Regions from separate parts of the Blautia sp. HCN-1074 genome, predicted to be linked through region 1. Evidence: riboswitches for the same ligand, from Rfam matches in the RefSeq annotation. Region 1 holds a riboswitch; each other region holds the start of a gene.
What was found. A riboswitch is a leader RNA that binds a small molecule or an ion and turns the genes downstream of it on or off. The one in region 1 is predicted to bind cyclic di-GMP.
Positions count from the first base shown of each region.

Region 1 (3,218 bases):
TTCCACATTAGTAAATCCAGAAAAAGATCCGTCCCCTAAATATGTTATATTCCCATTAAAAATAATTTTCTTAATTTTACTCTTATCTATGGATGACCAATCAATAGCAGCGTCATATGTTTCGCCTGTACCTGTAATTGTTATCGTATCACCATCTATTGTTGCCGTTGCATTATCGCCAACTTTTATTGCAGGTTTCTCTGGACGATTATCATAATTTGGTGTTACTTTTACTGATACATGATCTCCATTTACATTAGTTGCAAAAACATAAATGTCTACCGCATCTTCATCTGGAATGTCTACAGTTATCCATTTTCCACTGTCAACATCAATTTCTCCATCCTGCCTTTCGGAATCATATACAGGTTGTTCACTATCTTTTCCTACACACTCTGCATAATATGTAACATCTTTGTTAGATGTGCACCAAAAACGATACTCGTAATGTCCATTCCAATATTGTTCATTTTCATCAATTTGTAAATTTATGGCAGACAATTTAGGAATAGTTTCTGTCTTTGTTGCATTGCATCTCCAACAAGTATATTTAATTTCGCCTTCCTCTGTTTCTGTTGCTTGTTTAGTTATTACTCCGTTATTCCACTTATGACCATATGCAGGAATTTCTTCTTTACTTGATTCATCTATTACTCCGCAAATATTGCATTTGTTAGCTTTTATTCCTTTTTCTGTACAGGTTGGTTCCTTTATTGTTTCTTTTTCAGAACTTAATTCATGCTCATTCTCTTTTATAAATTCAAATGTAATTTGATTTTTTTGATCCGCACTTAACGAATCATAATACTTTTTTGCATATGAACAACTATAACTTATTATTTTTGTTAGGTTTCGGCATCCTCTAAATGCATCTGAAAATAACTCTGTTTTAGCTCCATTAATCGTTATTGTTGTTAAACGCCAACAATTATCAAAGGCAGTAGAACTTATACATGAAACATTTTCTGGTATCGAAATTTCTGTGAGAAGTTTGCAATTTTCAAACATCATTCCGGGTATACTTGCAGAAAATCCCTTTTCAAAATTGACTTTTCTTAAATTGGTACAATTTCTAAAAGCTCCACTTATATCAAAACCATCATCTTTAATCTCTTTTAAAGAAGCAGGCAATGTAATTTCTGTTAGACTATTGCAATTAGAAAAAGCACCTACACCCAATGTTTTCAAATTCGATGGTAAGATAATTTCTTTTAAATTTTTACAATTATTAAAAGATTCATCTCCTAATCTTTTTAATGAAGAAGGTAAATCTATTTCTTCAAGATTATCACAGTCCAAAAATATTTCATCTGGAATATCAGTTAAACAATCTGGTAAAATGACATTTTTTAAACTATCACAATTTCCAAAACATCTTCTACCAATAGATTTAATATTTTCTGGTATAGTTATCTCCGTTAATCCACAATCATCGAAACTATAATCTCCTAATTCTTCCAATTCATCAGGTAAAATAATTGCTTCGATATTACATCCCCCAAAAGCATAATCACCAATTTTTTTAATCGAAGATCCCAATGATATATTGACAGAATTAAAGTCATCATATTTTGTATATCCATATAAAAAATAATTTCCTACACTTGTAACTTTATCAGAAATAATTATCTTCTTTATAATAATATTTCCACCTGGATTTTGCAATTTTGTAAATGGATTTTTTTTCTCACCTGAATTTGAATCCCATCCATCCTCCATATAATCCCACATATCACCAGTACCAGAAATAGTGGCAGTCCCTGTAGAATAATCAAAATCAACCCAAACATTATCACCCATTTGTACATGAGTTTCTGTTGGTTCTTCCCCCTCACCAACAGCATCCGTATCAAACTGATCCACATCATCATTCTCTACTTCTGGCACATCTTCTGCATCATCACTGAACTGTACAGTATCTTGTCCCATACCATCAGAAAAATCCGCTGCACTTGCCACAGTAAATGGTTCTATAATCATCGTACTGGCAAGCAAAAAAGCTAACACTTTCTTCTTCATTCTGTCATCCTCTTTTCTCTGTTTCTTTTAAAAAAGACATTACCCCAAACATACTTGAAGCAATGTCTTAATTATCATAGTTGCAACTGGCTGTCATACATTCGCTTAGACCCTGTAGTTTTGCGTCACCAGATTTCTCTGGCTATGCCGTATTTGATTGTATAATACATTTCACATAAAATTCACAATTTGATTATACTACTGCTATATGTAATGTGCAATTTTTTTGTCGTAATACTTCGACATTTTGTATTTACTATCACATTTCTGTAATACTTACATTATATTCGTTATTACGAAGATATTCAAGTATAAGAATCTATTTTATGGTAATAATATCAAATATCTTTGAAGGAACAGCCATGATAGATTACAGCCCATTCTGGGAAACATTAAAGAAAACAAATGAAAATTGGTATACTTTGACAAGCAAGCATCATATGTCTCATAGCACTTTGCATCGTCTTAAACATAATCAAGACATCTCTATGAAGACTGTTAATGACTTGTGCCGTATTCTGCACTGTCAGATACAGGATATTTGTGTCTATGTTCCTTCTGATGAAGATCAACCTCTATGATAATATATCATGCTCTCAGAACGCTTCTCAAACCTTGTATTTCGCTTTATAATGGAGTTTTATGTACCATATGAAGATTTCCTCATATGTGAATCATTCGTTCTTAAAATTTAATATACGTGTTTATGGGGGCGGTAGTTTTACATTAAAGATTACCGCTCGGCAGCAGCCATATAAAACGTAAAAAAATAGGCATACCAAGGATTGTATCTCCCTGATATGCCTATAATTATCTCAGTATATTACGCACTGCTTTCCAAGCATAATATTAAACATCCAACTCCATATACATCGGATCATTTTTAGCGATCTCCGCCCGTCTTTCTTTCTTCATAAATTCCAAAAATGGATTGAATAAATTCCTCTCATAAAATCTTTTCGCTTTTTTATCAGCATACAATATTATATATCTAATAGTTGCATATTCCTGCGAAATTTTCACACAACGGCTTATCACATCACACATAATCGAATCACTTAAATAACGATGCTCATCAGGATTCTCTTCTTCTTGCGATTCTACATCCATATGCATTTTTTGATATCTTTCGTCTACTGCAAAAACATCTATTTTTAATGCAGGAATAGTCTGCATATGATTTGTTTGTTCAAAAAATA
Region 1 covers NZ_JBBKBP010000033.1:2,140-5,357, forward strand. The annotation lists gene WKT11_RS18380 (leucine-rich repeat protein) at 1-2,019, opposite strand, end outside; cyclic di-GMP riboswitch class I at 2,098-2,178, opposite strand; gene WKT11_RS18385 (helix-turn-helix domain-containing protein) at 2,382-2,600, shown strand; gene WKT11_RS18390 (hypothetical protein) at 2,869-3,218, opposite strand, start outside.

Region 2 (3,218 bases), on a different contig from region 1:
TGATATGTCAAACACAAAATCTTCTAACCAGGCAGCTGTACCAGAAGCAAAAGGTGCGTTAGACCGTTTCAAATTCGAGGTTGCAAACGAATTAGGTGTACCGCTTACAGATGGATACAACGGTAACCTGACATCCAAACAGAACGGTTCAGTCGGCGGATATATGGTCAAGAAAATAGTATCGGAACAACCATTGAATTTTAGATTTATGTTTTATATCATGATTTAAGCGTCAAAAGCTCATACCTATTCAGCAGTTATCTTTTACAGATTCTTTTCATTTTCTGACAAAACGGGAACAGCGAATGCTGGAAAAATCATGGGCAAAATATTTTGCTGATGAGATATTCCCAAAGATCGGTGAAAAACCGTATGCTGAAAACGGAGATAAGCAGGGAGGTTGTTTACTTGTATCTGAAAATGAATTAGACAAAAGCAGGATGACATGGTAGAATATAACAGCCAATTTAATAGAAAATCAACCGAAACCATTTTGCTGGTTTTTATTTTTAATTTTGTGCCATTTAAACGATTTAAAGAATGAGAATATGTTGGATTTACTATATCATTTATATGAGCGTATTGTAAAATACAAATTGACATATTTTTCGGGGGGCTATAATAGAACTAAAGAAAGTAAATATTTTAGCAAAACAGATGAAAGTCTGTGACGCAAAGCTATAGGGCCTGTAAAATGGCAGCCAGTTGCATATGAAATAGCAAAGGGATACTATGGTTAATTAGTAGTAGTTTCTTTGCTTTTTATTATGGTTTAGCTTATCTGAATAGAGTAACAGAGAAAAGAAATAGAAAGATTAAGTAAAAAAGATAACGGAGATTAAAGATGATAAAAAAGGAGGCTGACAGGCAGAACTACAGTATCCTTGCAGGAGAAGGAGCTATTCTGCGGATTTTAAAAGAAATATTCCGATCATTGCTGTGACTGCCAATGCCTTTAAGAGTGATGAAGAATATTGTGCTGAAGCAGGAATGAATGCTCATCTTTCAAAGCCTTTTGATATAAATAAACTAATGGAAGTACTTACATCCCTGTTGGACTTAGAATATACGGAGGATAAAAATGTTCAATAAAGAAAAGCAAAGTGAAAATAATATCTTTTCACTGGATAATACAAAGTTAAATGAAAACTGTCAAAAAATCGTACAGGATGCAGTGAGCGAACTGAATATTGTTGGATTCATGACAGGATATTATGATGAAAATCTTACAATTACACAGGTCAGTTCACACATGTTGAGGAATCTGGGATATACGTTTGAAGAATTTCAAAAGAAAACATCAGGTTCTCTGAGAAATCTTTTATATGGAGAAAACCAGACCTTTCTTGAATACGACAGGTTCCAGCGCCTTCAAGGGTGTGGAGAAGGACAGATGCTGATGAGCGATGGCACACCTGTATTTGTCCGTATGTGCAAGAAAGATGCCATAGCAGATGATGGAAAGCAGGTATGGGTATTGTCTGTTCAGATTGACTGGATGCAGCAGAATCTGAAACTGATCAATAACGTGATTCATTCTGGGATGTGGCATTTTGATTGTGACAAAAGCGGAAATATTAAGGAAGTGTGCTGGAGTCATGAGTTTCGCACGATGCTTGGGTATCATGACATTCTTGATTTCCCAAATAAACTGGAATCGTGGTCAGATTTGTTACATCCAGAAGACAAGGAAGCAACACTTGCACTGTTAGAGCAAGCAATTCAAGACAAAACAGATAGTGTGAAATATGACTGTGAATACCGCTTGAAGATGAAAGATGGTTCCTATCAATGGTTCCGGGCAAATGCCGAGACAACCAGACGTCTGGACGGAACAGTACGTTTTATTGTCGGTACATTCATAAATATTGACAAGAGAAAGCAGAGCGAGATGAAAGCACAGAGAAATGAGGCATTTCATCGCGCCTATACAGAGGGAAATATCTGCGAGTATTATGTAAATCTAAAGGATAATTCTTTTGAGTCACTAAAAGTAGAGGATTCTCTTCTGGAGATTTTTGAAAAGAGCCATACATGGGATGAACTGATTCAGGCATACCTGGATAATTATGTTGTTGATGAGGACAAGGAAGCGGTTTCTCATTTTTACAACCGTAATTTTATTGTTGAAAAACTGAGTGAAGGTTCAAAAGAAATTAACCTTGAATGCAGAATACGGATACAAGGTGATGAACACTGGGTTCGTAATGTCCTTATGAGAGGAGAAGAAAATGACGGTTCACGCTATGCAATGATCTTCGTCCGGGATATTACAGAAGCCAGAAAAGAAATGGAAAACATATTGGAGCTGACACGTAAGAATGATGCGATGGATCTGCTTCTTCAGGGAACAATGCGTCTGGTCAATCGTTTTGCTATGTGCAATCTGGAAGATGATACTTATAAGTTTTATAGTCTGCACGGAAAAAAGCCACCATACGATGCTTACGGAACATATCATGACCTGATCAGGAGGATTGCATCCCGCTATAAAGTGGTGGCAAAGGATGAAACGATTGACAAAGTGATTTCAGCAGATCATATCCGTGGCATGATTAGAAGCATGGATGATATTTATAAGCTGGAATATTGTACGGAAGATGAAAAGCATTTTAAGAGCATGGCTTTCATTCCTTTGTCTTGGAAAGACGGAGTACTTGAAAAGGTGCTGTTGATCGCACAGGATACCACTCAGGAAAAACTTGCGGAGATAGAATCGAGGATTGCTTTGAAGGATGCTTATGAAGCGGCTAACAAGGCAAACAGGTCAAAGACAGAGGTTTTATCAAATATGTCTCATGATATTCGGACTCCGATGAATGCAATCGTTGGTATGACAGCCATTGCCGGAGCAAATATTGATCATCCGGATCGTGTGATTGATTGCCTTGGAAAAATAACCAAGTCGAGCCGTCATCTGCTTGGTTTGATTAATGAAGTACTGGATATGTCACGCATTGAAAATGGAAAGATCGAACTGACGGAAGAAGACTTTAATCTGGCTGAACTGGTAGATAACTTGATCGCAATGACACGTTCCGAGATTGAAGCTCACCATCATGATTTTGAAGTACGGCTCAACAAAATTGAACATGAATATGTAAGAGGAGACAGTTTAAGAGTACAACAGATATTTACTAATATTATGAGTAATGCCATCAAATATACCCCAGATGGCGGCAAGATACTGTTTTCTATTACGGAAAAGCCTACCACTT
Region 2 covers NZ_JBBKBP010000023.1:4,407-7,624, reverse strand. The annotation lists gene WKT11_RS15885 (alpha/beta-type small acid-soluble spore protein) at 5-229, shown strand; gene WKT11_RS15880 (hypothetical protein) at 306-452, shown strand; cyclic di-GMP riboswitch class I at 638-713, shown strand; gene WKT11_RS15875 (PAS domain-containing sensor histidine kinase) at 1,082-3,218, shown strand, end outside; gene WKT11_RS15870 (response regulator) at 3,153-3,218, shown strand, end outside.
Region 2: it holds a riboswitch for cyclic di-GMP, as region 1 does, so the genes downstream of both, WKT11_RS15875 (PAS domain-containing sensor histidine kinase) here and WKT11_RS18380 (leucine-rich repeat protein) in region 1, are expected to answer to the same signal.

Region 3 (3,218 bases), on a different contig from region 1:
TTGTAAGTGCTGTAATTGCCGTCCACAATCGTGCTGTTGTCACTGCGGACGGTCAGCATCCCATAATTGGTTCCGATCGGACGTGAAAAATCAAACTTTTCTTCTCTGTCCGGTGTTTTGCGGGCAGATGTTACCATGTCAATCTCGCCATCTTCAAGCATCTGCTGCATATCATCCCAGCTCTTATCATATCCGACATATTCGTAATCTACATCCCAATAACGGGCCATCAGCCGAAGAAAATCATAGCCATACCCACTGCGGTTGCCTTCTTCATCCATCACATGATAACCATCCATGGCAAAGAAACCGACTTTGACAGTTTCATGCTGCGAACTGTCCTCGGCTGCATATGCAGTCTGGGGAGAAAATATCATACACACGCATACAAAAGCCAGTAATACTGCTACATATTTCTTTGCTCTCGCGATCATATTAAATCTCCTGTCTGTCTGTCTGTCTGTCTGTCTGTCTGTCTGTCTGTCTGTCTGTCTGTCTGTCTGTCAAATATATTTCTCTATACATCTCATTGTCAACCTCCTAATTTAATAAAATTGCACTGCCGTATCAATATCTTCATCTGAATCTGCCGCCCTGACCGGGGCCGCCAGAAACACAACACAAAGAATTGTCTTACAGCATTTTCTGTTTTAAAACCAATTGTAAAGTATGCCACTGTGGATAATTGTAGGAAACATAAAACTTCAAATCACTGTCTTCTCTTGGTATCGCAACCGTATTTTCAGCATTTTCATCAAAACTCTTTTTAACCGTTACAGCCGCCATATTGTACTTCCAGACAGTATCTGTTAAATCATAGCCCAGGTCTTCGGCAGCATTCGTATTTTGCATCACATGAAAAATCATATCAATTTCTCCATCATGCAACGCTTTTTGCATATCCTCTTGTGAATCATACCACTTGATATAAAATTTCAAAGTCTGCCCTTCCAGGCAGTTTTGTGCAAGCTGGATGTAATCCGTGATCAGGCCGCTCACTTTTCCGGTTTCTGTATCAAGAGTACTGACCCCGCCATCGTTTATCAAATAACCGATTTTGATTGCTCCATGCTCTGACAGCCATTTCTGTTCTTCTCCCGTCAGAAAATATACCCTGTCCACTGATAGAAACTGCTTATGCAGTTCATCTGCATAATAAGGATCATCATCTGTGATCCTTCTCATAGCATTATCCAGCTCTGTCTTTAAATCAGAATAACTCTGGCCGATTGCAAAATATATTTTTGAACTTCCGATATTCGTTAAGGCCGCCATTCCGTACCCACCCAGACGGGAATCCTCTAACGATACAAAACCGTCAATTTCTCCGTCTGCAATTTTCTTTAAAGCATCTTCATTATTTGAAACATTGACATGCTGTATATGCAGATTATATTTCTTTTCCCACTCGTTCAATACCATTTCCGGCAGGTAATCCATAAGCACTCCAATCTTTTTCCCATTGAAAGATGCAGTGTCAGAGGATGAGATGTCTGTATGATCGGGTTTTACGTAGATACAATATCTTTCATCTCCCATTGGAATACCGAAAAAAAGCATATTCTCTGCCCGTTCCTCCGTATAAGAGATTCCTTCTATAATATCCAGCTCATCATTTTTTAATTTGTCAAAACAATTTTCCCATGTACAATCTACATATTCATAGTTCCACCCGGTATAACCTGCGATTTTCTGCAGATATTCATAGCCGTATCCGCTTCTTTTTCCATTTTCATTTATCTTATCATATGTATCATCCGGTACACCAATCCTGACAATTTTCTCTTTCTGACTTTCTGCTGCAAAAGCATAGACCGGACAGACTGAAAAAAGGATGCAAATACACAATATAAAAATGATACCCCTTTGCAATACTGATTTATTCATTTTCATATATTTCTCTCTCCCAGTAAAATTATTATAGTTACGCCTATGAAATAACACGTTACTGTTCACTCCGTGCCCAGTAACACGCTTCGCGATGCACAGAATTTATGCTAATCGCATAAATTCGCGCTGTATGTCTCGGGATTTTGGCATATACATGCCAAAACGCCTCGCGGAATAGTGGCATGTGAACAGTAACAATAACACCACAAAAAAGCACTGTCAGACAAACAGTGCACCTCATTTTATGCAACTGGCTGCCATTTTACAGGCCCTGTAGCTTTGCGTCCCAGACTTTCATCTGGTTTGCCGATTTCCTTATTATAGATATAGCTTTTAAACTTATGCAAAAAAACTGATTTTATTATACTATAGCGCTCTACTGTACACAAGAAAACATTACCGTTTTAACGCCTGAAAACAAAAAAAGAACAGCCGATATATATACTCGAACTGTTCTTCTACTTCCGAAGTCCACGAAGCATTGACATTACTGTTTCCTGCTCATTTGCATTCAGATCGTTCCATATCCCTAGAACTTCTTTCTGTTTTTCTGTCAGATTCTCTAAATTACCTTCCTGAAAAAACTGCGATAATCTGTATTTACTGATATCACGCTTTTCACATAAAGATGTTATTTTATCCGCAATATGCTTCTCTATCTGCAAGTGACTATACTTCATTTCCTCTACTACATATCTTCATTGTATATGTATTAGGGGAAAATACTAATTATCAATTTGGCAAACATACAATTCCATCAAAAAACATATTTGTAAATAAAAAATGAAGATACTTTCGTTTCCGCAAAAGTCATTTTCGCTTATATCATCTCCATAATATCACAGTCAATAGTATTTGTCACATAAAAGTTGTGAAAACCAGTGGGTATAAAGTAGAAGTCTCCAGGCTCTTTTGGAAACTCAGATGGAACAACCTGTAATAGGTATCCATCCGATAGTAACTTTCCGTATATTCCTTCCAGATGCCTTTGGCCTCTGTAGTATGGAATCCATCAGAATGTTCTTTGAAGAATTTCTGCATATTTGCTACCTGTAAAATACCGTCATAGAAATTCTCAAAATAAACATCCTGCCGATAAATTCCCACAATGGTAGCACCCAAATGAATATTTCTCAAAACAAACTGAAATGCTTCATCTATCTGCTCCCAAAGCGGACCGGTATATTCTCTACGGTCAACAAATACTGCTTTCGTTGTACCTTTGAACACACCACATTGTGTTGCAACATGAAGTCCTCTGTTGCCAGTCAAAATAGCAAAAGCATTAGACGGATACTCTTTTCCATCACGCTCAATCAAAATGCCCC
Region 3 covers NZ_JBBKBP010000009.1:12,869-16,086, reverse strand. The annotation lists gene WKT11_RS09520 (hybrid sensor histidine kinase/response regulator) at 1-434, opposite strand, end outside; gene WKT11_RS09515 (transporter substrate-binding domain-containing protein) at 634-1,893, opposite strand; cyclic di-GMP riboswitch class I at 2,133-2,208, opposite strand; gene WKT11_RS09510 (hypothetical protein) at 2,349-2,570, opposite strand; partial or broken gene WKT11_RS20000 (ATP-binding protein) at 2,971-3,218, opposite strand, start outside.
Region 3: it holds a riboswitch for cyclic di-GMP, as region 1 does, so the genes downstream of both, WKT11_RS09515 (transporter substrate-binding domain-containing protein) here and WKT11_RS18380 (leucine-rich repeat protein) in region 1, are expected to answer to the same signal.

Region 4 (3,218 bases), on a different contig from region 1:
GCAACGCCCAATCATATGCATTATGAGCAGGTAATGAAGCTTCTGAATGCAGGGAAACATGTTCTCTGTGAGAAATCTCTTGCATCAAATCACAGGGAAGCAGAAGAGATGTTTCAACTCGCATATGAAAAGAAACTCGTTCTTTTGGAGGCTATGCGCACAGCTTTTGATCCAGGTATGGAAGTTATAAAAAAGAGTTTGAACAGAATTGGTGAGATTCGAAAAGCGACATTTATATATTGTCAGTATTCCAGCAGATATGACAGCTTTAAAGAAGGAACAGAGCATAATATCTTCAGCAGGGAATGTTCAGCAGGAGCTTTGATGGATATCGGTGTTTACAGTATACATACACTGTTGGATCTGCTTGGAAAGCCAGATACTATCTGTGGATTTTCTGTAATGCTCAGGGGAGAAATCGACGGAGCAGGAACAATCCTTGCAAAATATCCCGATAAAATAGCGGAAGTGTCTTATTCCAAAATCACAGATTCTCTATTGCCAAATGAAATTCAGGGTGAGGACGGAGTGCTGCAGTTCTGGGGAAATAGCAACAGTCCTGAGAACGTGAAGATTGTTTTCAGAGACGGAAGAGAAGAAATCCTTTACCATAGAGAAACAGAAAATGCCATGAAGTATGAACTGGAACATTTCCTGAAAATGCTTCATGGGAAGGAATCAGCAGTAAGACATACACAGCGTTCTCTGAATGCGTTGGAGCTGATGGATGAGATGCGGAAGCAATGCGGAATTTCATTTCCGGCAGATATAAAATAAGCAGATCTGTAACCGGTAAACGACTTGCAGACAGACTTAATGATGACAGGACGGTAACCGGAAATCGCCAGGGGAAAGATAATAAACGTTAAAACGGTAATTATTTTCTTGTGTATAGCAGAGCATTAAAGTATAATAAAATCAGTTTTTTGAATAAGATTAAAGCTATAATAAGGAAATCGGCAAACCAGATGAAAGTCTGGGACGCAAAGCTACAGGGCCTGTAAAATGGCAGCCAGTTGCATAAAATGAGGTGCACTGTCTGTCTGACAGTGCTTTTTTACGGTGCTATCTCATAGACGTAACAATAAATGATTTTATCAGGAAAGAATGAGGAAAATGAGCGTATGAAAAAGGCTAAATATTGTCTGATGGCATTGGTGTCAGGTGTACTTGTAGCATCTGCTGTCTTGTCTGGATGTGGACAGTCAAAGAAAGAAGTATCTAAAAATGATGATCATCTTACAGTTTATCTGTGGGAAAATCGTTTGATGAAAAATATTGCACCCTATATCCATGAACAGTTTCCTGATCAGGATATTGAATTTATTATTGGTAACAATGATACCGATTTATACAGTTATTTTAAAGAACATGATGAATTACCGGATATCATAACAGTACGTCGATTCTCCGGAACAGATGCACAGGACTTACAGCCTTATCTTATGGATTTTGCTTCTTATGATGTTGTTTCCAAGTACTATTCTTATGCGGTGCAATATTATAAGAATGAGGAGGATGAAATCCAGTGGCTGCCAATCTGTGGTATTCCGCAGACGATCATTGCCAACAAAACACTGTTTGATCAGTATGGCGTAAAGATTCCAGAAAATTATGAGGAATATGTACAGGCTTGTCAGCAGTTTTATGATAATGGCATAAAACCGTATTCCATGGATCTTGGTGAAGACTGGTCTAATAATGAAATCATCCAGGCTGCAGCAATCGGTGAGTTTACAAGCCTGGATGGTATTGAATGGCGAAACGGTGCAGAGACTGCAGCGGATGAAACAAAGTTTGATGATACATTATGGAAACGTATTTTTTCAGAAACCAGTCAGTTTCTTAAGGATTCGCACTTTGGTAAAGAAGATATCAATATTGACGTCGATACAGGAATCCAGATGTTTGTCGAGGGAAAATCAGCAATGTTTCATGGACATCCGACGGTTATGCAGCAGCTGCAGAAACAGATGGATGCGGATCTGATCCGTATTCCTTACTTTTCACAGACATCGGATGAATCCTATGTGTACATGACTCCGTCCTTAAACATTGCATTTAACAAAAACCTGGAAAAAGACCGGGAGAAACTGGATACTGCACTGGATGTGCTGGATTGTATGATTTCAGAAGAGGGGCAAAAGCTGATTGCAGATGGAATCGGTGTTATTTCATTGAATACAGATGTTCCAACCATGATGCAGGATGTGCCTGGACTGGAAGAGGAAATTAATAATAATGCTGTTTATATCCGATATTCCGCTCAAAAATCATTTGATGCAAGTCTTGAGGCTGTTCACGGATTACTGTCAGGGGAAATGGATGAAACACAGGCTTATGATACTTTTCGCAGTGTAATGAATCGTAAAGATCCAGAAGAAAAAGCAACGGTGAATTTTGAAAATGAATATTCCATTTCACTGAACGATAGAAATGGCCGTGATGCAGCATCTTCCATTTTAACTACGATCAGAGAAGAAAATGATGCACAGCTGGCTCTGACACCATATTATTATTTCACTTCCTCTATGTACAAAGGAGAATGCACCAGCAGCCGGGTTGGCATGATGACAGCGAAGAGTTCAGATACAGCATTATATGTTGCAAAAATCAATGGTAAACAGGTTTGTGAACTCGTGGAAAATTATCTCGCCGATGCGGATGAGAATTTTTACGTAACCAATAAATACGAATTACCAATTGCATCCGGTATGAAAATGATCGTCAATCAAGAGGAAAGTGGATTTTCGTTAAAGGACTTAACAGTTAATGATAAGAAAATAGACAAAGAAAAGGAATACTCTATTCTTCTTACAGACACCACAATGTCTGTATTGAAAAAAATAAATCCGAAATGTGAAATTGAGCAGCTTAAAGAGACAACATTATCAAGTGCATGGATCGAAGCAATGTCAAAAGGACAGCAGCCGTCAGCACCGGAAGACTATATAGAGGTTGAACAGTAAAAGTGGAGATAGAACAAACGGTAAATAAAAGAAAAAAAATAACAAGGCTGTTGCTTATACTACTTATTATTCTTTTAAGCTTAGGTTGTATAAAGTATCTTATAAGTAAGTCTAGCAAGTATATCAGCGAAAACGGAAAAAGCAGTATGGGAGCTGTTGTTGAACAGATACAGCAGACCTATGATCTTCAGGTGAGTGGATACTACAGCCAGCTGCAGTTGGTTGAGGAATTTTTACTTTATGAGAGGG
Region 4 covers NZ_JBBKBP010000020.1:49,024-52,241, reverse strand. The annotation lists gene WKT11_RS15015 (Gfo/Idh/MocA family protein) at 1-777, shown strand, start outside; cyclic di-GMP riboswitch class I at 949-1,024, shown strand; gene WKT11_RS15010 (ABC transporter substrate-binding protein) at 1,125-2,969, shown strand; gene WKT11_RS15005 (ATP-binding protein) at 3,116-3,218, shown strand, end outside.
Region 4: it holds a riboswitch for cyclic di-GMP, as region 1 does, so the genes downstream of both, WKT11_RS15010 (ABC transporter substrate-binding protein) here and WKT11_RS18380 (leucine-rich repeat protein) in region 1, are expected to answer to the same signal.